Regions from separate parts of the Mesorhizobium sp. M6A.T.Cr.TU.016.01.1.1 genome, predicted to be linked through region 2. Evidence: predicted binding sites of a transcription regulator. Region 2 holds the regulator's gene; the other holds the start of a gene.

Region 1 (15,114 bases), 400 kb from region 2:
GGGTAGCCGTACCGAGCGATCGGCACGAAGCGCACGTTTGGATGCGGCAAGGATCAGCATCATGGCGTGTTCAGCGACAGAGACTGAATTCACATCTCCAACAATCGTGAGCGCGATGCCGCGTTCGTTTAACGACGGCAGATGCACGGCGTCATATCCAACCCCATGCCGGGAGACGACCCTCAGGCGATCGGCTTTCGCAACAGTCTCGGCAGACAGGGGTTGAGTGCGAAGGACAAGTGCGTCGGCCTTGCCGATCAGAGGTGCATATGACTGCTCGGACACTTCTTCGACATAGTCGAACGTGACATCGGGCAGGCTGTTCAGGAGAGCTACGCCGGAGGGATGCAGTTTCCCGGCAACGAGGATGTGCGGCATCAGTAGGCCCCCTTCTCTCCGCCGATAGCGACCCGACCCGTCAATTCCCGAAACCGACCGACACTTGCAGCCGCGGCTGCGGCCAGGAGGCGAGAGTCCCCCGCGACGGTGGTCATGTTAAACCCCCATTCGATGGCGCGGGCGGCGTAGTCGGCGGTGCCGCAGTGCAAGGCGGCTTTGATGCCGTTGGCTTTGCAGGCCGCCACGATCCGGTGCAGGGCGTCAATCATCTCAGGCTCTTCGCGATCGAAGCCGGGGGACAGCCTGCCCTGCGTCAGGCTGAGCGTCAGATCCGCGGGCCCGACATAGATCCCGTCCAGGCCGGGTGTAGCAGCGATCTCATCGAGGTTGTCCATTGCCTGCTTGGTTTCGACCATTGCAAAAGCCAGGATTTCGTCATTGGCTTCGCCGGCGTAATTGGCGCCGGCTGCAAAGCTGACCCTGGTTGGTCCGAAGCTGCGCTGCCCTGACGGCGGATAACGCAGGTAGCTGACGAACTCCGCAGCCTGCGCGCCGGAATTTACCATCGGGCAGATAATGCCATATGCGCCCGCATCCAGCGCTTTCATGATGATACCGGGTTCGAGCCACGGAACACGAGCCATGGGTACTATCCCGGAAGCCCGCATTGCCTGAAACATGGGCAGCACCGTGGAATAGTCCAAAGCGCCGTGCTGGATATCGATCGAAACAGAGTCATAGCCTTGCGCCGCCATGATCTCGGCCGTGAAGGCATTGCCGATCGAAAGCCAACCGTTGATTGTCGGTCGACCCTCGGCCCAAATCTGCTTCAGCTTGTTCTTTATCATCCGAGCCTCCTAGAAGACGATTTGCGCGAGCTTGGTATCGAGGTAGTCGTTAATGCCTTCGGTCCCGCCTTCACGTCCCATGCCGGAGTGGTTGGTGCCGCCGAACGGAGCCTCGGATGCCGCCAGCGCGAAGCTGTTTATGCCGACCATCCCGGCCTTGAGCGCGGAAACGGTACGACGCGCTCGCCCAGGCGAACGGGTAAATGCGTAGGCGGACAGGCCCATGTCCGAGGCATTTGCCCTGGAGAGCGCCTCCTCTTCCTCGGTGAAGCGCGTGATCGCCGCGATGGGACCGAAGTTCTCCTGGTCGAAGACCTTCATGTCGTCGGTGACATCGGTCAGGACGGTCGGCTCGAAGAAGTGGCCCGAATTGAGATCGGGCGCGCGACCGCCGCCAGTGACCAAAGTCGCGCCTGCCTTCACAGCATCGGCGACGATGGCATCGATCTCTCTGAATCGCGCTGCATTTATCAGCGGTCCCATTTGGGTCGATGGATCGAGCCCATCGCCCAGCTTGAGGGCCTTGGCCCTCTTGACGAAGCTGTCGACGAACTGATCGTGAAGGCTGTCATGGATGAAGAACCGATCGGGCGTTACGCACACCTGGCCGGCATTCGCAAATTTCGTAGGCACCGACACGTTGAGCGCGAGCTCGAGATCCGCGTCGTCATAGACGATCAAGGGGGCGTTCCCGCCAAGTTCCATCGACACTTTCTTGACGGTGTCCGCCGCATCCCGGATCATCTGCTGGCCGACGCGGGTCGAGCCGGTCAGGGATACTTTTCGCACGGCCTTGTCGGCCATGATTGGGGCGTAGGTCGTGGCTGTCGGCCCCACCACCAGGTTGACCGTGCCCTTGGGAAGGTTGGCACGCATGCAGTCGACCATCACCATGGCGACGCCCGGCGTTTGGCTTGACGGACGCACGACGACCGAGCAGCCGGCGGCCAGCGCCGGCGCGACTTTGCGCGCGAGAAGCGCTGCGGGAAAGTTCCAGGCGGTGAAGGCGCCGACGATGCCAACCGGTTCCCGGGATACTTCAAAACGGCCGCCGGGAACACGCGATTCAATGATCCTGCCGTAGATCCTCCGCGCCTCCTCGGCGAACCACCTGAATTGGTCGATCGCCAATGTCCACTCTCTCTCCGCCTGTGCGACGGGTTTGCCCGTCTCGAGCGAAATCATGCGTTTGGCTTCCTCGGCACGCCGGGTCAACTCGTCCGCGATCTTGTGAAGGGCGTCAGCACGGGCGAACCCGCTGGCGGACCGCCATTCCCGCAGCCCTCTGGCGGCCGACGCGAGAGCGGCCTCGGTATCAGCCACGGTCGCAACGGGCACGGCGCCCATTGCTTGGTCGCTGACGGGGCTCACGACTTCGGCTTGCGTCTTGTCCGATCCGGCCACCCACTGGCCATCGATGAACAGACCATAGTTCTTGTACATGGATCACCCAATCTCCCTGATGCTGACGGTGCGGCGCTCTGCCGCCGACCTGATTGCCGCCTCGGCCAGGACGAGGGCCGCATGGCCGTCCTCGAACCCGACTTCCGGCCTTTTTCCCATTTCGATGGCATCCACGAAGGCGCCGATTTCGGCCATGAAGGCCTCGGCGTATCGATCGATGAAAAAGTTGAGAAGCGGCGCCGCCTTGCCCGTGAAGTCGGCCCTGTAGAGGCTGGTCATGTGCGGCCGGCGATTTTCCGACACCAGCATGCCCCCGGAACCCAAGGCCTCCACACGCTGGTCATAGCCGTAAGTGGCCTGCCTCGAATTGTTGATGATGCATTGCTTGCCCATCGCTGTTTTGAGAACGACCGAAACGGTGTCGTAATCATCCAGCCGATCCATCAACACCTTGTCGACCAGCCGGCTTCCGGCAGCGAACACTTCAGTGACCTCTTCACCCAGAACAAACCGCGCCATATCGAAGTCGTGAATGGTCATGTCGCGGAAAATACCGCCGGAAGCCTCGGCATAGGCCACTGGCGGCATTCCAGGATCGCGCGATGTGATGACCACCTGGTGGAGATCGCCGATGTTCCCCGCATGGACCGCGTCGCGTAGCGCCCGATGACCAGGGTCGAAGCGCCTGACAAAGCCCAACATGATCGGGACATCGCTCTTGGACCGGATGACCTCTGCACACTTTTGGACGCGGCTTAAGTCGAGATCGATCGGCTTCTCGCAAAGAACCGGTTTGCCGGCAGTGACCGCCCTCTCGAGCAAATCAGCGTGGGTTGGCGTGGATGTCGCGATCAACACCGCATCGACGTGCTCGTTCTCGATCACGGCATCGACAGAATCGAAAACCGGCACACCCAGTTTAGCGCCCACCTCTTCAGCCGCGGGACGATAGACATCGAGCACGCCGGCAAGCGATGCGCGGGGATGCGCGGCAATGTTGGCCGCATGCATGCGACCGATCCTGCCGCAGCCAAGCACTGCGATTTTCAACAAGGCCTCCTCCCTTCGCACATTTTTGCAATGCTTGTTGCGAAACTCTTGCATTGTCAATTAATATTTCGTAGGTAACTCGAAACCTGATGCATGGGAGGAGATGCGATGTCCCGCGAGACCGTGCGCCTGACGATGGCGCAGGCGTTAGTGCGCTATTTGTGCAATCAATTCACGGAGATAGACGGGCAGAAGGTGTCTCTGTTCGCCGGTGTCTTCGGCATCTTCGGCCATGGCAATGTCACCTGCCTTTCCGAAGCGCTTGAAGCGGTACAGGACAAATTGCCGACCTGGCGCGGCCAGAACGAGCAGTCGATGGCACTCGCCGCGGTTGCCTTTGCAAAGGCGTATCGACGTCGCCGGCTCATGGTCGCCGCGACATCGATCGGGCCGGGCGCGACCAACATGATAACCGCTGCTGGAACGGCGCATGCCAATCGCCTGCCGGTGCTTCTTATTGCCGGAGATATCTTCGCAAATCGCGTGCCGGATCCGGTCATGCAGCAGGTCGAGCATTTCAACGATCCGACGATATCGGTCAATGACGCCTTCAAGGCCGTGACGCGGTATTGGGATCGCATCCTGCTGCCCGAGCAGATCATTTCGTCGCTGCCTCAAGCCGTCGCCGCAATGCTCGACCCGGCCGATTGCGGACCAGCATTTCTCGGCCTCGCGCAGGATGCGCAAGAGGTGGCGTATGACTATCCACTTGCCTTCTTTGAACCGACGACCTGGGCTGTGCCGCGTCCAAGGCCGGACCGCAACAAACTGTCAGAGGCCGTGGAACTGTTGAAGAAGGCAAAGAAGCCGCTCATTATATCGGGCGGTGGCGTCCGATACTCGATGGCCGAGGAACTGGTAGCTGATTTCGCGGTTCGGCGCGGCATTCCGATCGTGGAGACCATAGCCGGCAAAAGCGCTCTCACACATGACCATCCCGCGCACGCCGGACCTATTGGCATCATCGGTTCGACCTCAGCGAATGCGCTGGCGCAGGAGGCAGATGTCATCCTGGCGATCGGAACACGGTTGCAGGATTTCACGACTGGATCCTGGACTGCATTCCGGCGAGACGCCAGATTCATATCGATCAACGCCGCCCGCTATGACGCGAACAAGCATCGTGCGGTCGCGGTCGTCGGCGATGCGCTCGAAACGGTTACCGAACTGGACGCGGCGCTCGGCGACTGGAAGGTCAGTCCCGACCACATGAAGCGCGCGAAAGCACTGTTCGCGGAGTGGAACAAGCTCCTCGACGAATATCAGGCACCCACCAACGGGCCTGTTCCCACCTATGCCCAAGTCGTCGCAGTGGTGAATGAAGCCGCCAAACCGAATGACACGCTGATTGCCGCCGCCGGCGGCACGCCAGGCGAAGTCACCAAGGGCTGGCGAGTAAAGCAGAGCAACACGTTCGATTGCGAATTCGGCTTCAGCTGCATGGGTTATGAGATAGCCGCCGGCTGGGGTCATGCCATGGCGAAGAACGGCGACGGCACGCCAATCGTGATGATCGGCGACGGCACCTACATGATGATGAATTCCGATATCTATTCGACCGTGCTCGCCGGCCACAAGATGATCGTGGTGGTTTGCGACAATGGCGGTTTCGCCGTCATCAACCGGCTGCAGCAATTCAAGGGTGTTCCCGGCTTCAACAATCTCCTCAAGGATTGCCGCGTCAAGGAGCCGTTTGCCGTCGATTTCGTGAAGCATGCGGAATCCATGGGGGCGCTGGCTCGCCGTTGCGAAAGCCTCGCCGATCTCAAGGCCGCTATGGAATGGGCGCAAGAGACCGACAGCACCACCGTGCTCACCATCGTCACCGATGCCTTTGCATGGGTGCCCGGAGACGCCGACTGGGACGTTGGCGTGCCAGAGGTCTCCGAGCGTGAGTCCGTGCAGAAGGCGCGCGTCCAGCAACTTGAAATCCGCAGCAAGCAGCGGGTCGGAGTTTGACGTGAACCGGATAGATGGGAAAATAGCAGTCGTCACTGGCGGCACGCAGGGCCTCGGCGCGGCCGTTGCCAGGCTTTTCGCCCAGGCGGGCGCGGCAGGCATCATCACCTGCGGTCGCGACCGAAATAAAGGCGAGGATGTCGCCCAAGCGATATCAGCCGAAACCGGTGTCCCCGTCACTTTCGTGGTCGCAGACCTTGAGAATGTCGATCATTGCCGGACCGTCTTGGCGCAGGCCGAAGCCACATACGGGCGCGTCGACATCCTCGTGAATGCAGCCGGCCTCACCGATCGCGGAAACCTGCTCAACACCAGTCCTGAATTGTTCGACCGCATGTTCGCGATCAATGTCAGGGCGCCGTTCTTCCTGATGCAGGAAGCCGCGAGCTTGATGATCAGCCAGGGCATAAAGGGAAGCATCGTCAACATCGGCTCGACATCGGAGAGAGCCGGCCAACCCTTCCTGTCCTCCTATTCAGCGTCGAAAGGCGCCCTCGCCACCCTGACCCGAAATTCCGGCTACGCGCTCATGCGCAACCAGATCCGGGTGAACCAGCTCGATATCGGTTGGATGGCGTCTGACGGCGAAGACCGCGTGCAGCGGGAATATCATCGCGCCGAGGCAGACTGGCTGGCCAAAGCCGCAGCGGCTCAACCCTTTGGCCGGCTGCTCGCGCCCGAGGAGGTTGCCCGTGCGGTTCTCTTCCTGGCATCGGACGATTCCGGCATGATGACGGGCGCGGTTGTCCATTTCGATCAATCGGTTTGGGGCGCCTATGATGGTGGACCCCCGGCACCCGCACTGGCCTTATCCGCATGAGGACGCGATGATGAAAACCATAAAAGGACCCGGCATTTATCTGGCGCAGTTCGCAACCGACGAGGCGCCGTTCAACACGCTTCCCGGCCTCGCCGGCTGGGTCGCGGACAAGGGCTTTGCCGGCGTCCAGATACCGACCTGGGACACGCGCCTCATCGATATGAAGCTTGCGGCCGAAAGCAAGACGTATTGCGATGAGCTGAAGGGCGTTGTCGCCGAAAAGGGCCTCGAACTGCCCGAGCTCGGATCACACATCACCGGTCAGCTGGTGGCCGTGCATCCCGCGCATGACCGCATCATGGATAGTTTTGCTCCGGCGGCCGTCCACAACAACCCGGCAGCCCGGCGCGCCTGGGCAGAGGAACAGATGAGGTTCGCCGCCCGGGCTTCGCGCAACCTTGGCATCGACCGCCATGTGAGTTTCACGGGCTCGCTTCTGTGGCCGTACCTCTACCCCTATCCGCAATGGCCGGAAGGTCTGGTCGACGATGCCTTCGACGAACTGGCCCGTCGCTGGCTGCCGATCCTCAACGACTTCGACGAGCAGGGTGTGGATCTCTGCTTCGAAATCCATCCCTGTGAGGATGTTCATGACGGGCTGACATTCGAGATGTTCCTCGAGCGAGTCGGAAACCACCCGCGCTGCAACATCCTTTACGACCCCAGCCACTTTGTCCTGCAGGCCCTGGATTACCTCGCCTTCATCGATCACTACCACGAGCGCATCAAGATGTTCCACGTCAAGGACGCGGAGTTCCGGCCCAACGGCAAGACTGGTGCATATGGTGGTTTCCAGCCATGGTCCAAGCGCGCCGGACGCTTCCGGTCACTCGGCGATGGCCAGGTGGATTTCGGGACGATCTTTACCAAGCTATCCACCTACGGCTTCGATGGTTGGGCCACTCTCGAATGGGAATGTTTTATCAAGAACCCTGAAGACGGTGCCGCGGAAGGCGCCAAATTCATTCGCGAACACATCATCCGTGTCGCCGACCGCGCTTTCGACGATTTCGTAAAATCTGGCGCCAACAAAGCCGCCAACCGGGCGATGCTCGGGCTAGACTGAGGCAGAGACAAATGTCCGATACGACGAAGACGAGGCCCCTCCGACTGGGTATGGTGGGCGGCGGCCAGGGAGCCTATATCGGCAACATTCACCGCATCGCCGCGAGGCAGGACGGCGCATGGCAACTCGCCGCGGGAGCTTTCGATGTCGACGCGGCCCGCGGCCACGCCTTTGCGGCTCGCGAAGGCCTCGATTCCAGCCGTTCCTATGACGACTACAAGGCAATGATCAAGGGAGAGTTGTCTCGCGAAGACAGGATAGACGCCGTCGCCGTCTGCACGCCGAACTTCACACACTTCCCCATCGGCAAGGCTTTCCTGGAAGCCGGCTTTGACGTCATTTGCGAGAAGCCGCTGACGGCAACCCTGGAAGACGCCATTTCGCTCGAGAAGCTGGTGCGCGACAGCGGCAGGTTCATGGGCGTGACCTACACCTATTCGGGCTATCCGATGGTGCACGAAGCACGGCACATGGTCGCCAGCGGCCAGCTCGGAAAGATCCGGACCGTCCAGGTCGAATACCCGCTGGAGTGGATGGCGACCGCCATCGAGACAGAGGGCAACGCCCAGGCAGCTTGGCGTACCGATCCAAAGAAAAACGGCAGAGGTGGCTCGATCGGCGACATCGGCACACATGCCTACCACCTTGCGGGTTTCGTCTCCGGCCTTAAGCTTGAGTCTCTGACGGCGGATCTCGCTACGTTCGTCCAAGGGCGGGCGCTCGATGACAACGCTCATGTGATGCTTCGGTATCAAGGTGGCGCCCGCGGTCTTCTATGGTCTTCCCAGGTGGCGCTGGGATCCTCAAATGGTGTGCGGCTGCGCGTATTCGGGGAGAAGGCTTCGATCTCCTGGTTCCAAGAACAGCCGAACGAACTTGTTCACGCGCGCCTTGGCGGGCGAACTGAAATCATCAAGCGTGGCGCCGACGATCTCAGCGAAGCAGCAAAGGCGCGAACCCGAACGCCACCGGGACATCCGGAGGGATACTTGGAAGCGTTCGCCAATCTGTATGCCGGGTTCGCGGAGGCGATCCATGCCAAGCGCGAAAAGCGCGAGCCCATGCCCATAGGTCGTGATATCCCAACTGCCTACGATGGCCTGAAGGGCGTCGCCTTCGTCGACGCAGTCGTTGACAGCGCGACCGCTACTAACCCTGCTTGGATGACGCCCGTCGCCGTTTGAAACTGTGTCTGCTGTCGGGCATCGACAGAGTTGATCTCAATGTCCGATATGAGGCGCAAGGCAGTCATAAGCTGCAACGTGGCTCCGTCGAGCAGACCATGCATGATCTAGCATCCATGTGGCCTAAGCTGTGTCTTAAAAGCTTTCCAAACTTGCGATAAATCAGAGGCTGCCGTCGAAGCACGTTGTCTGCCATTTCCCGGCAGTAGGATGTCGGCCGCGATCGAATTGAGACCATTCCATAATGCATCTGACACGCCTCGAGCTTTATAAACGGGTCTGCGATAGGCCTCTCAGTAAGGCCGCCCCGGAGCTCGGAATTTCTGGCACGGCACTAGCCGCTATCTGCAAACAATTCCAAGTTCCCTACCCCGGTTCAGGGTACTGGACCCGCAAGTCTCTCGGGCTTCCGGCAGAGCTGCCAACGCTGCCGGAAGCACCTGAAGAGGCCATCGAAATAACACCCTCCGCCCCAAAGCCACCACGACAGAAGAGAACGTCGGCAAAAAGCTCCGCACGCCAGACAAGGTCATTGGCGAAACCCCGTCGCCCGGCACGTCACCCGCTGCTGTTTGGTGTCGAAGAACATTTGCGAAAAACGCGGGATGTGAAAGAGGGCGAGTTCCTGAGACCCTACAAGCGGATCCTGCCAGATCTGATTTCTTCAGAAACTGCGCTGCTGCGCGCGCTCTCGATCGCCAATGAACTCTACCTTGCGCTGGACGAACAGGGATACCGAGTTCACATCGCTGAGGCCGCCGGTGACCTTCATCGCGTCCACGTCAACGAACAGGAAGTGGAGCGAAAGGACCGCAAGTACGGACGCTACCACTCCGGAAGCATCTGGGCTCCGGACCGACCGACCGTCTTCTACATTGGTACGGTGCCAATAGGGGTCGCTCTCACCGAGATGACCGAAAGAGTGACGATGCGATATCTCAACGGCGACTACCATCGCGAGGACAGCAGGTTCATACGCTCAGCTAAGCCTTGGCAACTGACGCATTCCTGGACAACAGAGCAGGATATGCCTTCGGGACGTTTTCGGGTGATTGCCTACTCCCCGAAAACGGGCGTCGATTGGTCCGTTAGCTGGCAGGAGACCGAACACGACGCGCTTGGCACGCTGATCCCAAAAATCGTCGAGACCTTGGAAGCGGCTAAGGACAATGTGCAACGCCTTATGGACGCCGAGGATGTGGCCGCGGCGAAGAGGAAAAAAGAGCGAGAGGAGGAGTGGGAGCGCTATGAAAGGCGAGAGGATGCCCGCAAGACGGCTCAAGCTCTTGCCGATAGCCAGCAGCAGCTTGCGGAAATTATCGAGAGGTGGGGAAAGGCTATGACGGTAGAGCGCTTTTTCACGGATGCGGAAGAGCGCCTAAAGTGCATGAACGATGAGCGTCGGCAGCGCCTAGGGGAGCGCCTGACGCTCGCGCAGGCTATGATGGGAAACGTGGATCCGCTGGATTTCATAGAAGGCTGGATAGCCCCGGGGCAGAGACACCGTCCAAAGTTCGGTAGTGACGTTCCCGGCTCCGACGGGGTGGATAGCGACAGCTGACGAGTGAGGTCGTGATAGCGATACTGACGATCAACGAGCAGCTTCGAGTGTTTTGAACAGTCGGTCGACGTGTGAACCATCCTGATTGCACAACGTAGCCGCCGATTGCCGCATGCGTCGCTGGAAGGTCTTTCGAAGCCGGAATTCTTAACGCTTGCCAAGTCGTGCTTACCGAATCTGGCCCAAACCGGACCTTGATATTAGGCCTGGACCTCCGGCTGGAAGCGGCCCTCTCAGGAACCGCTCTTGAAGGCGATCAGGATCGTCCCTGGTGGCATCTCCTTCGCGTCCAAGTCTACCGTATCAAATGGGTGCGCACCGTCGGCGAGAAACGCGTCGATCATGGCCTGACGCTCTTCTGAGTTTCGCCATGACTGTTGGGCGAACCGCATAATGGGGGAGTCCGCAACGCCCTCATACTCCACGACAATTCCAGCAAACTCAGCTTTGGCAACAACACGATTGATAATCTTGTCCACCTCTTCGTTGTAGGTGTGGATGACGTGTTGGATGAAGGCCGTGTCACCATCCGATGCCTTCAGAAGGCGCTCGATTGTCCTGAAATTCGCGATCGGCGTATTCTCATCGCCGAAGAACATCCCCGCGTTATCCGACGTCACGATTAGCGGTTCCACAACCAGTACGAACGACTCAAATCGGGGCGGTTTATCTGGAGGTAACCAAGACTTCATCGCGCTGATACCGGCAGGCGTGCGCAAGAATTTCTGGATCGCCTCTGACTGCCGAAAGGCCTTGGAGACACCATCTTGTCGGATCGCCTTAAGCTGGTCCTTCGCCCAACGAGGCGGTATAGGGCCCTTTAACTCGCAGACAAAGAGCACATAGCCAAGCGTAGGCTCCTCACAAATGACTAGTAGGTCTATGTCGGGGAGTTGCGGGTCGAACTTGGACAGGGAAATCTCAGTAAGGCATCGAAAACCGGCCGTCTCGAAAGCAGATTTCACTCTTGCGACGAAACCAACGCCGAGCTCCCCGCCAACATTGCGTAGGAACAATTGTGGGCGTCGGATGGCGACCACCCTCAAGAGATTGACCAGTCCCTCGTGGGTGGTGAAATCCACCGATCTCATAACGACGCGACGGGCACCGGCTCCCTCTCTCATTAGAGAGAAATATGATGCATCAAGCTTCTCAGCGCGCTTTGAATCATCGAAAATTATGTCGTCCAGAACGCTCGCTATCTTGGACCGGGTCAATCCCGTTGCCATCTCTAGGTCGTTCACAAGCTCGTCGTACTCAATGAAGATGGCCCCGACCTGATCGTTGGCCTCGCCAAAGCGCCGATGATAGAGCGCATTGCCAAGCATGAAGCGATATACGGTTTGAAACTCGGCATAGGTGTAGCCGCCGAGATCCGCTGAAGACGTTGGGTCCAGTATTGAGAAATATGCCCTCAGCTTCTGATCCACCTCCTGGTCGATGTGAAGCGATGCCGCCTCGACGTCTGGGGAGATCTGGCCCTCGGCTTCGCCCCTAAGCAACGTGCGGGCCGTCTCGACATAGGTGCTATCGGCGAACATCTCTCGGGAAAGCTCCAGATGTTCATTCCACATCGTGTAAAATTGCCGTGGCAGTGATGGGTCAGTGTAGCGAACCTGCACCGACTCATGCTCGAACGCCCACTCCACGGCGCCGGGTACGTTGTACGAATAGTATAAAAGTTCGCGTAGCGAGTAGTAATGCATGCAGAACGAAAGGTCCGACAGAAGTGTCCCTATGTCGGGCGGCGGACCTAGTTTGCCACTTACGAGATACGGAGCGAGGATCGTAATGCCGTGTGCCATGGATGAAGCGAGGCCAAAAGTCTCGATGCTGGATGCCGCCTGCTCTTGAATATTGCTGACCAATGCTAGAGCCGCGTTGGCGTCGTAGTCCAAGGTCTCGAGCCGCGCAAAATGGCCATCGAGAAACCGCTCAAATTCCTGAAACGAGTCCATGGCGCTCAAACCCACTTTCGCCTTGGGGTAGGGCTAAGGCCCCGATTAGCCACACGGGGCTGACCGCGTGCCACAGAAAGTGGCTTGCTTGCATAACTCCGTTGGTCGCGATCGGCTCACTCGTGCTCTTTCCGATCGCGGCAGTTCCAGCGGCCAACGTCATTTCAAATTTTTTCGAGAAAGACACTTGTCGATACTAGTCGTCAACACTGCCGAACAGCTCCTGCATCTGCTTGACCCAGCCATCGCTGGGCGGCGGGATTGCCCGGCGAGCGATAAACATTCCGAAGATAGGGACGTTAGGGAAGCGCGCAGCGAGCTTGATTTGCACTGCCCGATAATGCGTGCCGGCGGTGAGCACGTCGTCGAAAATCGCGATCGAGCTGACTGGCTTGCTACTGGCCAAGGGCTCGTTGATTTCATAAATGGCGAGCAAGTCTTCGACGGTCGGCCGATTGTTCGACTCATGCGCGGCGGCATGCGAACTATCGTGACGCACAAGCTCGCGGACGTCTGGCGGCGGGACGCTTAATAGCCTGGCTATTTGGGTTAGACGATCATCGTAGTCCGGATGACCTGGGGCCTTCGAAGACGGAACTGGCACCAACGTTCCGCTAGTCAGCCATTCAGGATTGAGTGCGAGCCGCATCGCGCCAGCGCACTTTCCAATGGCTTCGCCCTTATACTTCCATCCGCCCTTCGTCAGCCGCTCGGAGGGCTTTTTCTTGAGGTTGTGGATAAGCTGGTTCGTATCGCTGAACTTGAAGCCGAGACCGTTGGTATGCTCGAAGGCGGTAAATTCGTACAGGAACATGCACTTATCGTTGGCGGTCAGCCTGGTGTGATCGCCGCGGTTACTGTCATCGATCTCGCGATAGAAAACCTTAGTCAAGGCTGCCCCAGATATCGTCCATCGAGCGCACTCGAATGGCACCTTGCGCCTCATAGTTGCTCGGCCATTTGAGGCCTTTTTGGAAGCACGAATCCAGGATGAAAAGCTTACGCTTTTGATGCAGGGCTGCACGCGCTTGCGTCAGCGTGCCTGACGTGTCGCTCGCCTCAACGATAATCGTCGCCTCGGTCAGCGCACTCATGGTGATGTTGCGCTCCGGGAAGAAAAGCCTGTTTTGAGGCACGTTTTGGGCACCATATCGCAGGAAAGGGATCTGCGAGATCAGAAGGAACTCTCTCGCAATCCGATCCTGGAGGTCGCGATTTTCCTTCGGGTAGTAGGTGCCAAGGGGTGTCCCAATGACGGCGATCGTGCGGCCGCCGTTTTCTATGGCCGCATCATGCGCCGTTCGGTCAATGCCGGCAGCGAGGCCCGAGACAATCGTGAAGTCGTCGCGTCGATCCTCGCGCTTGCGAGCCGTCAGAGAGAATGCCAACTGCCTAGCTCGCTGCTTTCCCTCTTCGGAGGCCTCTCGAGCTCCAACGATGGCGATGCACCGCGTCTCGGTTAGCTCCCAGATGCCCTGAAAGTAGAGCAGTTCAACGGGGTATTTCGCGTCACGCAATTTCGCAGGGTAGTCGCCGGCATGGTGGATGCGAACGCCAAAGCGAGAGACGCCTTTGACGCTGGCCTCGGAAAGGACCTTACGGGCACACTCTTCCGCTTGGGCCGGCCGAACGAAATCCGAAGGCATTGCCGTCGGATCCTTGGCAAACTTGTCAGCGATCGTCTTGAACGTGGCGCCTTGCTCAAGCCACATAGCCTCGTAAGCGCCCAATTCGCGGCGAGGCGAGATCGGCGATGCTGCGGGCCCGAAGTCCTCTTTGCGCGCTAGATACATGGTCGGCTCTCTCTCGTGTCATGCACCCTGATCTAGTTTTCAGCCTAGCTCAAGAGCGTTAAGGGAATGATCCCCATATGGTCGCGGCGTGCCGAGAGGCCATAGAGGTCACTGTCGCGGCAAATATGTTCACTATATGTTCCAGTTTTCAAGAGGCACCCTTGCCCGAATAGTAGATCACAGAAGACATCGCCGGCGTAATCGTTGCAAAAGATCGGCGCACCGCACGTACGTCTCGACCGAACGGGCGACCCAGCTCTAGAGTGTCCGATTGTGAGATCTCGGATTCGACGGACTCTTGACGCCGCCAAGAGCCGGCTCGCGATGCGGCGGTTCCGAAGCCCGTTTCGTGGTCTTGTTCGAGAAATTGGGGGGGCGCCACGGTTCAGGCGTTCTGCGGTGACGGCACCCGCATTGCGCCCGTGTCTAACCCGAAGTCATCGCTCGGCAACGCTAGAGTAGTGGAAGGGCCGTTCAGCCGTCCCGAGTGGCACCAGCGCGAAAAGATGAGGGTTCGGAATCCGTGGTTGACCGGGACGTTGGGGTACTGCGCAAATGCGACCATTCCCATGCGTGAAAGATCACAAGTGGTCACTCGGCACATACCCCAACTAACGACCCCTGCCCTCCAAGGTTGGAATTCAAGCATTTGATAAATATCATTATTCCGTTCTTGGTGTGTTGACGCATAATCATCCGTCAGGCGACCCGACGCCGTCGCGCGCCGACATCGAGATGACCAAGCTGGTCATCGAGACGGCCAAACCGCTCGGCATCGCCGTTCATGATCACATCATCATCGGCAAGAAGGGTCATGCCAGCATGAAGGGCCTGCTGCTGATCTGACACACGATTTGAAATATGCATCGGCTTCTCGTCGGAAGCGTCCGGCGCTGGCTTCACCATGTTCGCGCCTGCCATGATGGCGAACCAACGGAAGAGCTCGCCAGCCCGCGACTCGACAGCTCGACAGCTCGACCTAGGCGGCGCCCGATAACCTCGGCAATCCGCTTGAAGAGAACGCTTCCATCAGAAACCGACCGCCGACGCGCCATAGCTGCACGCTTCCCGCCAGCCATCTTGAATCGGAAGACATTTCGATCAATCGGCCCTGCCGATTTCGGTCGCTTGA
Region 2 (15,114 bases):
TCACCATAGATGTCGGCGATTTTCGAGCCCTTGGCGAGGTCCGCCTGATAGGCGCCGAGCCGCATGGTGCCGCCGAGGTCGCCGGTTTCCCTGCGCTTCTCCAGCATGTTGCCTTTCAGCCATTCGGTCATCAGGCCGACGACCGGTTCCTCGGTCGGGCCGAATTCGGTCGACGAGGCATGCTCGACGCCGGCCAGCGAACGCGCTGCCTCGATGCAGGCCATCTGCATGCCGAAGCAGATGCCGAAATACGGCACTTTTCGCTCGCGGGCGAACTTCGCCGCCAAGATCTTGCCTTCCGCGCCGCGCTCGCCAAAGCCGCCGGGGACCAGAATGCCATGGACCTTCTCCAGCCACGGCGCAGGATCTTCCTTCTCGAATATTTCGCTCTCGATCCAGTCGAGCTTGACCTTGACGCGGTTGGCAAGACCGCCATGCGACAGCGCCTCGATCAGCGATTTGTAAGCGTCCTTGAGACCGGTGTATTTGCCGACGACGGCGATGGTCACCTCGCCTTCCGGATTGTGGATGCGCTTCGACACCGCTTGCCAGGGCTCCATACGCGGCTTCGGCGCCGGATCTATGCCGAAAGCGGCCAGCACTTCCGAATCCAACCCTTCATTGTGATAGGCCATCGGCACGTCGTAGATGTGCGGCACGTCGAGTGCCTGGATGACCGCACTTTCGCGCACGTTGCAGAACAGCGACAGTTTACGGCGCTCTTCCCTAGGGATGGGACGGTCGGCGCGGACCAGCAGGATGTCGGGCGCGATGCCGATGCCGCGCAATTCCTTGACCGAATGCTGGGTCGGCTTGGTCTTCAATTCGCCCGCCGTCGGGATGTAGGGCATAAGCGTCAGATGCACATAGACGGCGTTGTTGCGCGGCAGGTCGTTGCCGAGCTGGCGGATCGCCTCCAGGAACGGCATCGCCTCGATGTCGCCGACGGTGCCACCGATCTCGCACAGGACGAAGTCGTAATCGTCATTGCCGTTGAGGACGAAATTCTTGATCTCGTCGGTAACGTGCGGAATGACCTGCACCGTGGCGCCGAGATAGTCGCCGCGCCGCTCCCGCTCGATGATGTTCTTGTAGATGCGGCCGGTTGTGATGTTGTCCTGCTGGTTGGCCGAACGACCGGTGAAGCGCTCATAATGGCCAAGATCGAGATCGGTCTCGGCGCCGTCATCGGTCACGAAGACCTCGCCATGCTGGTATGGCGACATCGTGCCGGGATCGACATTGAGATAGGGATCAAGCTTCTTTATGCGTGCGCGATAGCCTCGCGCCTGCAAGAGAGCCCCAAGGGCCGCTGCAGCGATGCCTTTTCCGAGTGAGGAGACCACGCCGCCTGTGATGAATACATATCGCGCCATGGGAGTCATCGCTTAACGCGGCCGAATTGATTCCGCCAGAGAAAAAACCGCCGCGAAGGCTTTTTCCCAAGAAGGCGCTGTGGCGATGGATGAGCAAAACAAAAGGGCCGGCGAGGCCGGCCCTTTCGGCAGTATGGTTAAAAACGTCAGATGATGACGACCTTGGTGCCGACTTTCACCCTGCGGTAAAGGTCCATGACGTGCTCGTTGATCATGCGGAAGCAGCCATTGGAGGCGCTCGTTCCGATCGACTGCGGCGCGATGGTGCCGTGAATGCGCAGATGCGTGTCCTTCTTGCCTTCGTAGAGATAGATGGCGCGCGCGCCGAGCGGATTGTCGCCGCCGCCGGGCATGCCGTCCTTGTACCGGCCATAATTCTTCGGTTCGCGCTTCTGCATGTCGAGCGTCGGGATCCAGCGCGGCCATTCCTGCTTATCGCCGACCGCGACCGTGCCCTTGAACTGCAGGCCGTCACGGCCGACGGCGATGGCGTAGCGGCGGGCCGTCGACGAGGACTCGACGAGATAGAGGCGGCGCGCGCTTGTATCGATGACGATGGTGCCGGGATTGTAGCCGGTGAACTCCACGCTCTGCGGCACGAACTCCGGCTTTACCGTGAACTGTTTCTTGGCTTCCTTCCTGGCGAGTGCGGCGTCAAGAGCGCGCGTCTCGGGGAGCAGCGACATTGAAGAGGACGAGGCGGTGCCGCCGAACAGGCCGGCAAAGAGTCCGACGTTCTGCGGCTTCTGTCCGACCGGCTCGCTGCGCAATTCGCCGTTGTTGCGGACCAGCGCGACGTTCATGGCCTCGGCGGAACCTAGTTCGGCCGACTGGATCGGTGCGATGGGTTGAACCGGTTCGATGATCTTCTTCTTAGCCGGCTTGGCGTCGGCCAACTGGGCAGGCTTATCTTTCTTGGCAAGGCCCTTCTTGGCAAGAAACGCCTGCCGTTCCGCGTCGGCCTTGGCTTTGGCCGCCTCCCGCATCGCCAGCTTCCTGGCTTCGACCGCCTTGGCTCGAGCGGCCTCCTTGTCGGCCGCGATCTTGGCTTCGAGCTTGCTGATCTGGGCAAGATCGTCCGAGGTCGGTTTTTTCTTCTTCTTGAGGAGTCTTAGTTGCGCCGTGTCGCTTTTGGCGGCGACGTTGACGACGTCAGTTGTCACTGCGGCTTTAGAGGCCGAATTGCCCGCCGGCATAGCCGCGTAAGCGGGCGCACCAAGGCTGAGCACGGCACAAAGGCCGGCTAAAATGAAGCTGCGAAGCTGCATGGCGAAGATCCGATCGTTCAATGCTTGTTGCCCACGGCGTCGCCCGGCGTCCCCCAAGGACCCCGAAAGTGCCGCGCGCAATCTATAATCGATTAAGCGGAGACGCCTCAAGCGCCCTGTCGTGCCGTGCCCGGTCGAATCGTCGTGATCGTGCGGCATTTGCCGCGACTGTGTTCAAACAACAACAGATCGCGGCGCCGGACGCCTGCCGATTACTGGTTTGGGACCTGCGGCGTTACTGGCAGGGTGACGCCGTTTGTGGCCGGCGGTGTGGTCGAACCCGCTGCAGGCGGCGCAGCGGGAGCCGGAGCTGCGGCATCATTGCCGGAAGGTGGCGTTGGTGCCGTGTTGCCGGAAGGTGCCGTGTTGCCGGAAGGCGGCGTCGGCGCCGTGGTGCCAGGCAACTGGTTGAGCACGCCACCACCCGCGCCGTTCGCCGCCGGCACGCGATCGAGAATATCGATCGGCTTCTCGCCGTAACGGGCGATGATCGACAGCGTCAGCGAGGTGGCGAAGAAAGCCGCGGCCAGGATCGCCGTCGCCCGCGTCAGCGCGTTGGCGGCGCCGCGCGCGGTCATGAAGCCCGATCCGCCGCCGATGCCGAGGCCGCCGCCTTCGGAGCGCTGCAGCAGCACCACACCGACAAGAGCGAGCACGACCATGAGGTGGACGACGATTAGTACGGTTTCCATAGTTTATCCTGGCAAAGCCTTGCGCGGCCGTGGATACGACCGGTGATTTGGAGGCGGCTCAATACAATGCTTTGACGGCATTTCCAAGCCCGTGGCCGGAATATGGGAAGCAATGCGCCCTTTGCAACGATTTCCGCTGCGGCATGGCCTATCCGAGGTGCCCGACAGGATCTGGCTGCTACGAGATATTTCGATAGGCTTCGGCGATGCCGAGAAAGTCCGCCGCCTTCAGACTGGCGCCGCCGACCAGCGCGCCGTCGACATTTTTCACGCCAAGCAGTTCGACGGCGTTCGACGGCTTGACCGAGCCGCCATAGAGGATACGCATCTTCGCCGCTGCACTGCCAAGCTTTTCCGACAGTTTTTCGCGAATATGCGCATGCGCCTCCGTAACGTCGGCGGCGGTCGGCGTCAGCCCCGTGCCGATCGCCCATACCGGCTCGTAGGCGATGACGGTATTCGACGCCGTGGCGTTGGGCGGCACCGAGCCGGCGATCTGGCGCGACAGCACGTCGAGTGTAGCGCCAGCTTCGCGTTCGGCTCTCGTCTCGCCGATGCAGATGATGGCCACCAGCCCGGCCCGCCACGCAGCGGACGCCTTGGCCTGAACGATCGCGTCGTCCTCGTTGTTATCGGCGCGGCGTTCGGAATGACCGACGATGACGTGGCTGGCGCCCGCATCTTTCAGCATCTCGGCCGAAATGCAGCCGGTATGGGCGCCGCTCTCCTTGGTGTGGCAATCCTCGCCGCCGGCCCGGACCGGCGTGCGCGACAAAATCTCTGCGGCGTGCGCAAGCAGCGTCGCCGGAACGCAGACCAGCGCTTCGGTCTCCGCATCGAGCCCACTCATGAAGCCGTTGCCGATCATCCTGAGTTCGTTGAGCGAGGCGCTGGTGCCGTTCATTTTCCAGTTGCCTGCGACCAGCGGGCGGATTCCTGGCGTCATGGGATTTGTTTCTCCGGGCAACATTCGGCTGCGTCCTCACTACCAAACTCAGCCCACAAAGCAATCGACAGTGGGCCGGAAGGACGCTATTGCGCTTGTTTCAGACTCGGCGCATGCGAAAATGCGCAAAAAATCGGAAGTGACATGCTTGGTATCTTGAGAAGCGCGGCGGGGACCTGGGTGGCGAAGGCGCTGCTGATATTGTTGGTGTTGAGCTTCGCCGTCTGGGGCATTTCGGGACAGCTTCTGGGTGGTTTTGCAGGCCACGACGCGGTTATCACGGCCGGAGGCACCAAAGTATCGATCAACGAGTATCGTCTCGCCTATGATCGCCAGATCAGCGTGATGTCGCAGCAATTCGGCCAGCGCATCAGCCGCGAGCAGGCGACGGCGCTCGGCCTGGACAACCAGGTGCTGGCGCAACTCGTGTCGGGTGCAGTGCTCGATGAGCAGGCCCGCAAGCTCGGGCTTGGGCTGTCCAAGGACCGCCTGGCCCAACTCACGCATGAGGACCCGGCCTTCAAGGGCCCCGGCGGCACCTTCGACAGAAGGACTTTCGAATACATACTGCAACAGGTCGGCATGCGGCCTGAAGACTATCTCAGGAATCGCGCCCAGGTGGCTGTGCGCCAGCAGATCGTCGAGGCGGTTTCGGACGGTCTCAAGACCCCGGATACCTTCTTGAAGGCGGTCGCGCTCTATCGTGGCGAAGACCGCACCATCGACTACCTGACTTTACCGAAATCGCTGGTCGAGCCGATTGAAGCGCCGTCCGACAGCGTGCTTTCGACCTATTTCGAGGAAAACAAGAAGACCTATGCGGCGCCTGAATACCGCAAATTCTCCTATGTCAGGCTCGAGCCGCAAGACATTATGGATCTGAGTGCCGTGACCGACCAACAGGTCAGCGACGACTACAACAAGAACAAGGGGCGCTACACCACGCCGGAAACGCGCACCATCGAACAGCTCGTGTTCAAGACGCCTGATGCCGCCAAGGCCGCGCTCGATTCACTCAAGACCGGCGCGACCTTCGACAAGATCGTTGCCGCCGAAGGCAAGACGCAAGCCGACACGCTGCTTGGCACGCTGCCCAAGGACAAGATTGCCGACAAGGCGGTGGCCGACGCCGCCTTCGCGCTCAACGCCAACGAGATCAGCCCGGTCGTTCAGGGCGCCTTTGGTGCGGTGCTGCTGCGCGTCACCGACATCAAGCCCGAAGTGGTGAAGCCGCTGGCCGAAGTGTCCGCCGAGATCCGCAAGGATCTGGCGTTGAGCGAGGCAAGCCGCATTCTGCTGGACGTGCATGACAACTACGAAGACATGCGCGCTTCGGGCAGCACGCTTACGCAAGCTGCCGAAAAACTGAAGCTGAAGGTCGTCACTATCGATGCGATCGATCGCACCGGCCAGAGGCCGGACGGCACCATCGTCAACGACCTGCCGGAATCGCCGGATCTCATCAAGGCGGTGTTCGACGCCGAACCCGGCACCGAGAATCCCGACCTCACCACCGCCGGCAACGGCTTCGTGTTCTACGAGGTGGATTCGATCACGCCGGCCCGCGACCGCACGCTGGATGAAGTCCACCAGAAGGTAGTGGCCGACTGGACGGCGGCGGAAACGACCAAGCGGCTCACCGCAAAAGCGGTTGAACTCGAAAAGCGTCTCAAGGCCGGCACCACGCTCGATGTAATCGCAAGCGAGCTCAAGCTCGAGAAGCAGACCAAGCGCGGCGTCAAGCGCGAGGCGGACGACGTCGATTTCGGCAAGGAAGGGGCGGCAGCGATGTTCGGCGAAGGCGAAGGCGGGACCGGGTTGATCCCCTCGCCCACCGGCGACGGACAGATCCTGTTCAAGATTGCCGAAGTCTTCGAGCCTGCCGGAGCCGACGCCAGCTCGGTGCCGGACGACGCGCAGAAATCCTTCACATCCGGCATGTCCGACGACCTGCTCGACCAGTTGGTGGCGCAGTTGCAGACGCAATACGACGTTCGTATCGATCAGACAGCTGTTGCCCAAGCCCTGACCAGATGAGCGCGCTCAAGACCCATATCGCAAAGGTCGCCGCAGGCACCGCCCTTTCCTTCGAGGAGGCGCGCGAGGCCTTCGACATCATCATGTCGGGCGACGCTACGCCCGGCCAGATCGGCGGCTTCCTGATGGCGCTGCGGGTGCGCGGCGAGACGGTGAGCGAGATTTCCGGCGCCGTCGCAACGATGCGCGCCAAGATGCTGCGTGTCGATGCGCCCGCTGACGCCATCGACATCGTCGGCACCGGCGGCGACAATTCGCACAGCGTCAACATCTCGACCGCTTCCGCCTTCGTCGTCGCCGCTTGCGGCGTGCCGGTGGCTAAGCACGGCAATCGCGGACTGTCCTCGCAGACCGGCGCCGCCGACGTGCTGACCGCGCTCGGCGTCAAGATCGATATCCCGCCGGAAACGATCAGCCGCTGCATCCACGATGCAGGCGTCGGCTTCATGTTCGCGCCGGCGCATCATCCGGCGATGAAGCATGTCGGCCCGACCCGCGTCGAGCTCGGCACCCGCACCATCTTCAACCTGCTTGGCCCGCTCTCCAATCCGGCTGGTGTCAGCAGGCAGATGGTTGGCGTCTTCTTGCCGGAATGGATCATGCCGGTGGCCGAGACGCTGAAGGCATTGGGCGCCGAACACGCCTGGGTCGCCCATGGCGACGGCTATGACGAAATCACCACCACTGGCGAAACCCAAGTGGCCGAGCTGGTCGGCGGTGAGATCCGCAGCTTTACGCTAACCCCGGAAGCAGTCGGGCTGAAGCGGCACACCAAGGACGAGTTGCGCGGCGGCGACGCCGCCTATAACGCCCAGGCGCTACGCGACATGCTGGGCGGCGCCGCCGGCGCCTTTCGTGATACGGTGCTGATGAACGCCGGCGCCGGACTGGTGGTGGCTGGCAAGGCGACGATGCTTGCCGACGGCATGGCGACGGCGGCGCAAGCCATCGACAGCGGCCGGGCGCTGCAAGTGCTCGACCGGCTGGTCGAGATTTCGAACGGATAGAGCCGTGTCTGATATCCTGCGCAAGATCGAAGCCTACAAGCGCGACGAGATCGCGGCGGCGAAGGCGCGCGTGCCGCTTGCCGAGATCAAGGCGCGGGCGAAGGACACCGATGCGCCGCGCGGCTTTCTCTCGGCCCTTGAAGCCAGGCGCAAATCCGGCAGCTTCGCGCTGATCGCCGAGATCAAGAAGGCGAGCCCTTCCAAGGGCCTGATCCGAGCCGATTTCGATCCGCCGGCACTGGCCAGGGCCTATGCGAAAGGTGGCGCCGCCTGCCTCTCGGTGCTGACCGACGCGCCGTCCTTCCAGGGCGCGCCTGAATTCCTCACCGATGCGCGCAGTGCCGTGACATTGCCCGCCTTGCGCAAGGATTTTCTGTTCGAGCCTTATCAGGTGTTCGAAGCCCGTGCGTGGGGCGCTGACGCCATCCTGATCATCATGGCGAGCGTCGATGACGCCGTGGCCAGGGAGCTCGAAATGACGGCTTTCGAGCTCGGCATGGACGCGCTGGTCGAGGTGCATGACGAAGCCGAGACGGAACGCGCGCTGAAACTGTCGTCACGGCTGATCGGCATCAACAACCGCAACCTCCGGACGTTCGAAACCAGTCTCGATACTTCGGAGCGGCTCGCGACGATGGTGCCGGCCGACCGCCTGCTGGTCAGCGAGAGCGGTATTTTCTCGCACGAAGATTGCCGCAGGCTGGAAAAAAGCGACATCGGCACCTTCCTCGTCGGCGAGAGCCTGATGCGGCAACAGGACGTGGCCGCCGCAACGCACCTGCTTTTGACGGGTAAGGCGCCGGCTCATGCATCGGCCCGAAAATCGGAATCGATTTTCGGAGAGCACGATGCATAAATCCAAAGTGTTAGAGCATGCTATGTGCGTCCAAACGGACGCACGTCGTTCTAAGGCCGTCTGACGATGACGGCTGCCCTCACCCATCTTGGCGCGAAAGGCGAAGCCAATATGGTCGATGTCGGCGACAAGGCGGAAACGACCCGCACGGCGATCGCCGAAGGTCTTGTCTCGATGCGGCCAGAAACGCTGAAGATGATCCTCGACGGCGATGCCAAGAAAGGCGACGTGCTGGGCACGGCGCGCATCGCCGGCATCATGGCGGCCAAGAGGACGCATGAGCTGATCCCGCTCTGTCACCCGCTGCTGTTGACCAAGATATCCGTCGACATCGAACCGGACGCGACGCTGCCTGGCCTGAAGGTCACGGCGCTGGCCCGCGTCACCGGCAAGACCGGCGTCGAGATGGAGGCGCTGACCGCCGTCTCGGTCGCTTGCCTGACCATCTACGACATGGCTAAGGCGGTCGACCGCGCCATGGTGATCTCCGGCATCAGGCTGGTGGAAAAGACCGGCGGCAAATCCGGCGTCTACAAAGTAAGCGCCCAAGGGGCAGGCCAATAATGGCGCTGCTTCCGGTTGCCGACGCGCTCGAGCGCCTGCTTGAAGATGCTGCGCCCTTGCAAGCTGAAAGCCTCACCCTGATGGACGCCGCCGACCGGATACTGGCGGACCCGCTCACGGCGCTCCGCACCCAGCCGCCCTTCAACGCGTCCGCCATGGACGGCTATGCCGTGCGGGCCGAGGATGTCGCCTCCGCGCCGGCAACACTTGCGGTGATCGGCATGGCGCCGGCCGGACGCGGCTTTGCCGGAACAGTCGGCCCGGCGCAGGCCGTGCGCATCTTCACCGGCGCGCCGCTTCCCGCAGGCGCTGACACCATCGTCATCCAGGAGAATGTCCGCGACCTCGGCGGCGGCAGCATCGAAGTGACCGCGTCGACGGTTGAAGGCCGCAACATCCGCCGCCTCGGGCTCGATTTCTCGAAGGGCGACGTTCTGCTGGAGAAAGGCCGCCTGCTTGATCCGGCGGCGTTGTCGCTGGCGGCGTCGGCCAACCATCCGCAGGTCAGCGTGGTGAAACGGCCGCTGGTCGCCATCATCGCCACCGGCGACGAATTGCTGCCGCCAGGCAGCGACCTTGGCCCGGACCAGATCATCTCGTCCAACGCCTATGGCGTCGCTGCCGCGGCCCGCTCGGTCGGCGCCAGCGCGCTCGACCTCGGCATCGCCCCCGACCGCAAAGAGGCGATTGCCGCGCTGGTGAAAAAGGCGGTTAACGCAGGGGCTGACGTCATCGTCACGCTGGGCGGCGCCTCGGTCGGCGACCACGACCTCGTCCACGACGTGCTGACCGGCGAAGGCATGACGCTCGATTTCTGGAAGATCGCCATGCGGCCCGGCAAGCCGCTGATGTTCGGTCGGCTGGGCGACATCCGCTGCATCGGCCTGCCCGGCAATCCGGTGGCGAGCCTAGTCTGCACGCAGCTCTTCCTGAAGCCGCTGCTTGCGCGGCTTGGCGGACGCGCCTACCGGCAGGACATGCGTCAGGCGCGGCTCGGTGCCGCCATGGCGGCCAACGATATCAGGCAGGACTATGTACGCGCCGTGGTGAAGGAAGACGCGGGCACGCTCAAGGCGACGCCGTTCGGCATCCAGGATTCCTCGATGCTCAGAATGCTGGCCGACGCCAACGGGCTGATCGTGCGCGAGCCATTCGCTCCCCCCGCCGCGACAGGTGCCGCCTGCACCGTGCTGATGCTACGCTGAACAAAACGTCAACACATTCATTAAACTTTAAACAGTTGCGGAACACAACTGGAACAGATAGTGTTTGTTCTGGGTTTGTTTTTCTGATTCTGTTGGGGGTCGCGATGCTGACACGCAAACAACATGAGCTGCTGATGTTCATCCACGAGCGGCTGAAGGAAAGCGGCATTCCGCCCTCGTTTGACGAGATGAAGGAAGCGCTCGATCTCGCGTCCAAATCGGGAATCCATCGGCTGATCACGGCGCTGGAGGAGCGCGGCTTCATTCGCCGGCTGCCCAACCGCGCCCGCGCGCTGGAAGTGCTGCGCTTGCCCGATTCGATCGCGCCCGGCCTCAATGCGGCGCGCAAATTCTCGCCGAGCGTCATTCAGGGCAGCCTTGGGCAGGGCAGCCTCGGCCGACAGATCAAGCCGGCGCCGTCACGCATGCCTGCGGCCGGCAATGACGACGACGTCGTTGCCACCGTCTCCATTCCGGTGATGGGCCGCATCGCTGCCGGTGTGCCGATCGATGCCATCCAGCACCAGACGCATTCGATCTCGGTGCCACCGGACATGATCACAGGCGGCGCGCACTACGCGCTGGAGGTCAAGGGTGATTCGATGATCGAGGCCGGCATCTTCGACGGCGACACGGTCATCATTCGCAACGCCGACACCGCCCAGCCTGGCGAGATCATTGTCGCCCTGGTCGACGAGGAGGAAGCGACGCTGAAGCGGTTCCGCCGCAAAGGCGCCTCGATCGCCCTGGAAGCCGCCAACCCGGCCTATGAGACGCGCATCTTCGGGCCGGACCGGGTCAAGGTGCAAGGCAAGCTCGTCGGATTGATCCGACGTTACTGAACGGCAGCTTTCTTGGGTTTCTCAGGCTTACGGTATGGCGGCAGGCCCCTAGCCTCGCGAGAAAATCTCCGCTGCTCATGCCAAGGCCTATATGGCTGTTTGACGGCAAAACGGATTTCTGCGCGCGTCGTCGCCGATAGCGGATCGAAAAAGACGGCGGCACTGCCCATGCGAGCGAGCTGCCGTTTGGTCACGACGAGGACCAGCGGGTTGCGGCAGGGATTATAATAGGCCGTGGCATCGTCGATGACGATCAAGTCCGCAAAGGCACAGGCTGGCCGCGCGATTTTGCGGTCGTCGGCGAGCGCGATGATCGCGCCGGACGGATGCCGGGCGAGGCACAGGCCGGCAGTGCAATAGAAAGGCGCTCCCGGCGGCAGGTCGGCCGGGTCGGCGATGTCGAACCGCACGTCTCCTTTTTCGAACGTCTCCGGCTCGACAATGGTCGCTGAAGTCAGCGCATGTTTCCAGTTGTCGGTGGTGAATTCGTTCGAGCGCACCCGGTTGACGGCAAGTTCGCCGCCGCCGATCGGCAGCGCCACCAGATGCGCATCCTCCGAGATCAGCACGTCGGGGGTTCGCGTCTCGGAAATCGTCAGCAGGCCGGCAAGCGCAAAGGGAAGTGCCGCAAGCCGCAACCATGTCGTCGCCATCGTGGCGATGACCAGGGCGACCGTCACCAGCAGAACCGACTGCAACGAAATCAGCCCGACTGCATCGACCGGCGAACGTTCGGAGATCCATCCCGATATTGCAATCATGGCCGTCAGCCCCTTGCCCATCATGTAGAGGAAAGGTCCGTCGAAGCCGAAAGGCATTGCCAAGGCGCTGACGACCGCCAGGAACATGACGACCGTGACGATCGGCATGACGGCCAGATTGGCAAACAGACTGAGCGGCGAGACGCGCTGGAAGTGCCAGATGGCGAAGAGCGCGGTGGCGCTGCCGGCAATGATGGAGGTCATGGCGATGGTGCCTGTTCCAGCGACGAGCTTCCGCGTGACGAAAGCGGCCGGTGACCGTCGTTGTGGCGGCGCCGTGGCCTTGTCGGCACGATAGTCGGACCAGCCGGCATAGGCGCCCACGAGAGCCGCGGTCGCGGCGAAGGACATCTGGAAGCTTGGGCCGACCACCTCGTGCGGCGACACGACGATGACGGCGATGGCTGAAATCGTAAGATTGCGCATGGTGAGCGCAGCCCGGTCGAACAGCACGGCGACAAGCATTACCGCCAGCATGATGAAGCTGCGCTCAGCCGCGACCACGATGCCGGAAAAAATGAGATAGGCAGCGATGGAAAGGAGTGCGGCTGCAGCCGCATATTTTTTGACCGGCCGGCGCGACGAAAAATCGGGAAACAGCGCAAAGGCGCCGCGCAGCAATCCCATGATGGTGCCGGCGACAAGCGCCATGTGCAGGCCGGAAATGGAGATGATGTGGTAGATGCCGGTGCGCCGCATCGATTCGTTGATCTCTTCGGGGATGCCGGCACGCACGCCGACGATCAGCGCAGCGGCAATCTCCCCCTCGGCGCCACCGATGCTGTCCCTGATATGGTCGGCGATGGTTTCACGCGCCTTTTCGATCGACGAAGAAAGGCGCGCTGCTAACGGTGCATCTTCGGAAGCGACGATCTTCGGATTGCCGAGGAAAAAGCCACTGGCGCCGATACCGGCGAAATAGCTGTCAAAGGAGAAGTCATAGCTGTCGGGCCGAACCGGGCCAGTCGGAGGCAAAAGCCTTGCATAGCCGGTTGCCACCGAGCCTGCGGTCATCTCAGCGGGAATTTTGCGTGCCGAAACCCTGACACGTTCCGGTGCATAACGCAGTGTCGGCCGGGCGGTCGATATCACGTCGAGGGTCAGCCTGATCCGGCCGTTCGCCATCTGGTCGAGCCTGACGACGCGGCCGGTGAGTTGGGTCTGGATTACCGAACCGAGCATCTGCGTTCCCGCGCGCCAGGTTTCAACCTTGGCGGCGAGCACACCGAGCGCGCACAGCAACGCTGCCATGAAACACAAATGTGTTTTGCGCCATGACCGCGTGACCGCTGCGCACAATGCCGTGAGGACCACCACGGCAATGGGCTGCGGAAAGTCCGGTTCCACGGCAAGCGAGAAATAGACGATCACTCCGGATGCCAGGAAAACCGGCACCAGCAGGAAGGCGACGCCGCGGTCGAGCTCCATGCCCGCCGCCGAAACCACGCTGTTGCGGAGAGCGGATAGTGAAAGACGGCGGAAATGAACGACAGGCCCGGGTATTGGCGCGGAGCGGTCCGGCGAGAGAGGCTGGATGCCGGGGTGCGACGCAGGCAGCGAAACGGGTAGCGGCTCGACGGGAGAAACGTCGGCAAACAGCGATCGTTCGCTGACGCTCGCGATCGCGCCCTCGCTCTCGTCCACGCCGCGGCCTGGTCCAGCCATCGGGTCTGCCCCTTGCGCCCTTGACCTCCTATGCTACATGAACGCGCGACGCGCGAAAGTCCGCGCAACCACATCGGTTTCCTGCACTTGCCCGAGAGTTCCATGTCCGACAAGGTCGTCACCCGTTTTGCCCCGTCGCCCACCGGCTTCCTGCATATTGGCGGGGCCCGGACGGCGCTGTTCAACTGGCTGTATTCGAAACACACCGGCGGCAAGATGCTGCTGCGCATTGAAGACACCGATCGTGAGCGTTCGACCGATGCGGCAACCGCCGCCATTCTCGAGGGGCTCTCCTGGCTCGGCCTCACCTGGGACGGCGAGCCGGTATCGCAGTTCGAGCGCGCGCCGCGCCACCGCGCTGTCGCCGAGGAGCTGGTACGCCTCGGCAAGGCCTATTACTGCTATGCGACGCCGGCTGAGCTGGAGGCGATGCGTGAGAGCGCGCGGGCCAAGGGGCTGCCTCCCCGCTATGACGGCCGCTGGCGCGATCGCGACCCGTCGGAGGCGCCGGCCGGCGCCAAGGGCGCCATCCGCATCAAGGCGCCGGCCGACGGCGAGACGGTGGTGCATGACCTCGTGCAGGGCGATGTCCGCTTTCCCAACAAGGATCTCGACGATTTCATCATCCTGCGCTCGGACGGCAATCCGACCTATATGCATGCCGTCGTCGTCGACGACCATGACATGGGCATCACCCACATCATCCGCGGCGACGACCATCTGACCAATGCCGCCCGCCAGATGGTGATCTATCGAGCCATGGGCTGGGACGTGCCGTCGATGTCGCATATCCCGCTGATCCATGGCGCCGACGGCGCCAAGCTGTCGAAGCGGCACGGGGCCCTCGGCGTCGAAGCCTATCGTGCCATGGGCTATCTGCCCGAAGCACTGCTCAACTACCTGGCGCGGCTCGGCTGGAGCCACGGCGACGACGAAATCATGTCGATCGCCGACATGATTGCGTGGTTCGACATCGGCGACGTCAACAAGGGAGCCGCCCGCTTCGACTTCGCCAAGCTCGAGGCGCTGAACGGCGTGCACATGCGCCGCATGAACGACGCCGAATTGCTCGATATCTTCATCGCCACCTTGCCCTATCTCGAAGGCGGCCCGGCGATCGCCGCGCGCCTCGACGACACGCGCAAGGCGCAGTTGCTTGCCGCCCTGCCCGGCCTGAAGGAGCGCGCCAAGACGCTGGTTGAGCTGGCCGACGGTGCCGCCTTCCTGTTTGCCGAGCGCCCGCTGCCGATCGACGAGAAGGCGGCTGCATTGCTCGGCGGTGAGGCGCGCGAGATCCTGCGGGGCGCGCACGTGGCGCTGAAGACGATTTCAGGCGACTGGACGGCCGAAGCGGCGGAAGCCGCGATCCGCGAATATGCGCTGGCCGGCGGCCATAAGCTCGGCGCCGTGGCCCAACCTTTGCGTGCCGCGCTCACCGGCAAGAGCACCTCGCCCGGCGTGTTCGACGTGCTTGCCGTGCTTGGCCGCGAGGAAAGCCTGGCGCGCGTCGCGGATCAAATCGATTAGCAAAACTGGCCCAAGAAGATTGGCATTGAAAGGTGGGTTTCGCAGTGCAACATTAGGTCTTGGCCCAATTTGGCACGCAAATCCAATTGCGGGCGCAAACGCGCGGACTCCGATCCTTTCGACGTGTTGCGTTGCAGATATTTCGCCTTTGCCGGCATGAGAAAACCAAAAGGAGTTTGCAATGTCCGAAGCTGCGACAAAAATGGAATTTGGCGGCAAAACCCAGGCGTCGACTGCAAAACTTGAGTTCGGCGGCAAAACTCACGAACTCAAGGTGCGAAGCGGCTCGGTCGGACCTGATGTCATCGATATCGGCTCGCTTTACAGCACCACCGGGGCCTTCACCTACGATCCCGGCTTCACGTCGA

The links. Region 2 encodes LexA, which represses DNA repair genes until DNA is damaged. Its sites were predicted from a motif close to TGTTCNNNNTGTGTTCNG; they were not measured.
Region 1: a site for LexA is predicted at 14,109-14,126, ahead of EJ075_RS25730 (DNA-processing protein DprA). Genes of this name have one in related genera too.

What each region holds. Positions count from the first base shown of each region.
Region 1 covers NZ_CP034452.1:5,293,092-5,308,205, reverse strand. The annotation lists gene EJ075_RS25785 (hydroxyacid dehydrogenase) at 1-378, opposite strand, end outside; gene EJ075_RS25780 (aldolase/citrate lyase family protein) at 378-1,187, opposite strand; gene EJ075_RS25775 (NAD-dependent succinate-semialdehyde dehydrogenase) at 1,197-2,591, opposite strand; gene iolG (inositol 2-dehydrogenase) at 2,634-3,695, opposite strand; gene iolD (3D-(3,5/4)-trihydroxycyclohexane-1,2-dione acylhydrolase (decyclizing)) at 3,750-5,600, shown strand; gene EJ075_RS25760 (SDR family oxidoreductase) at 5,602-6,420, shown strand; gene EJ075_RS25755 (sugar phosphate isomerase/epimerase) at 6,431-7,486, shown strand; gene EJ075_RS25750 (Gfo/Idh/MocA family oxidoreductase) at 7,537-8,670, shown strand; gene EJ075_RS25745 (hypothetical protein) at 9,203-10,231, shown strand; gene EJ075_RS25740 (hypothetical protein) at 10,465-12,198, opposite strand; gene EJ075_RS25735 (hypothetical protein) at 12,386-13,081, opposite strand; gene EJ075_RS25730 (DNA-processing protein DprA) at 13,074-13,835, opposite strand; partial or broken gene EJ075_RS25725 (JAB domain-containing protein) at 14,649-14,828, shown strand; gene EJ075_RS25720 (nuclear transport factor 2 family protein) at 15,084-15,114, opposite strand, start outside.
Region 2 covers NZ_CP034452.1:5,691,377-5,706,490, reverse strand. The annotation lists gene EJ075_RS27585 (CTP synthase) at 1-1,385, opposite strand, end outside; gene EJ075_RS27580 (L,D-transpeptidase) at 1,523-2,644, opposite strand; gene secG (preprotein translocase subunit SecG) at 2,857-3,336, opposite strand; gene tpiA (triose-phosphate isomerase) at 3,515-4,282, opposite strand; gene EJ075_RS27565 (SurA N-terminal domain-containing protein) at 4,427-6,319, shown strand; gene trpD (anthranilate phosphoribosyltransferase) at 6,316-7,326, shown strand; gene trpC (indole-3-glycerol phosphate synthase TrpC) at 7,331-8,182, shown strand; gene moaC (cyclic pyranopterin monophosphate synthase MoaC) at 8,249-8,746, shown strand; gene glp (gephyrin-like molybdotransferase Glp) at 8,746-9,951, shown strand; gene lexA (transcriptional repressor LexA) at 10,056-10,793, shown strand; gene EJ075_RS27535 (ComEC/Rec2 family competence protein) at 10,787-13,219, opposite strand; gene gltX (glutamate--tRNA ligase) at 13,322-14,746, shown strand; gene gltA (citrate synthase) at 14,928-15,114, shown strand, end outside.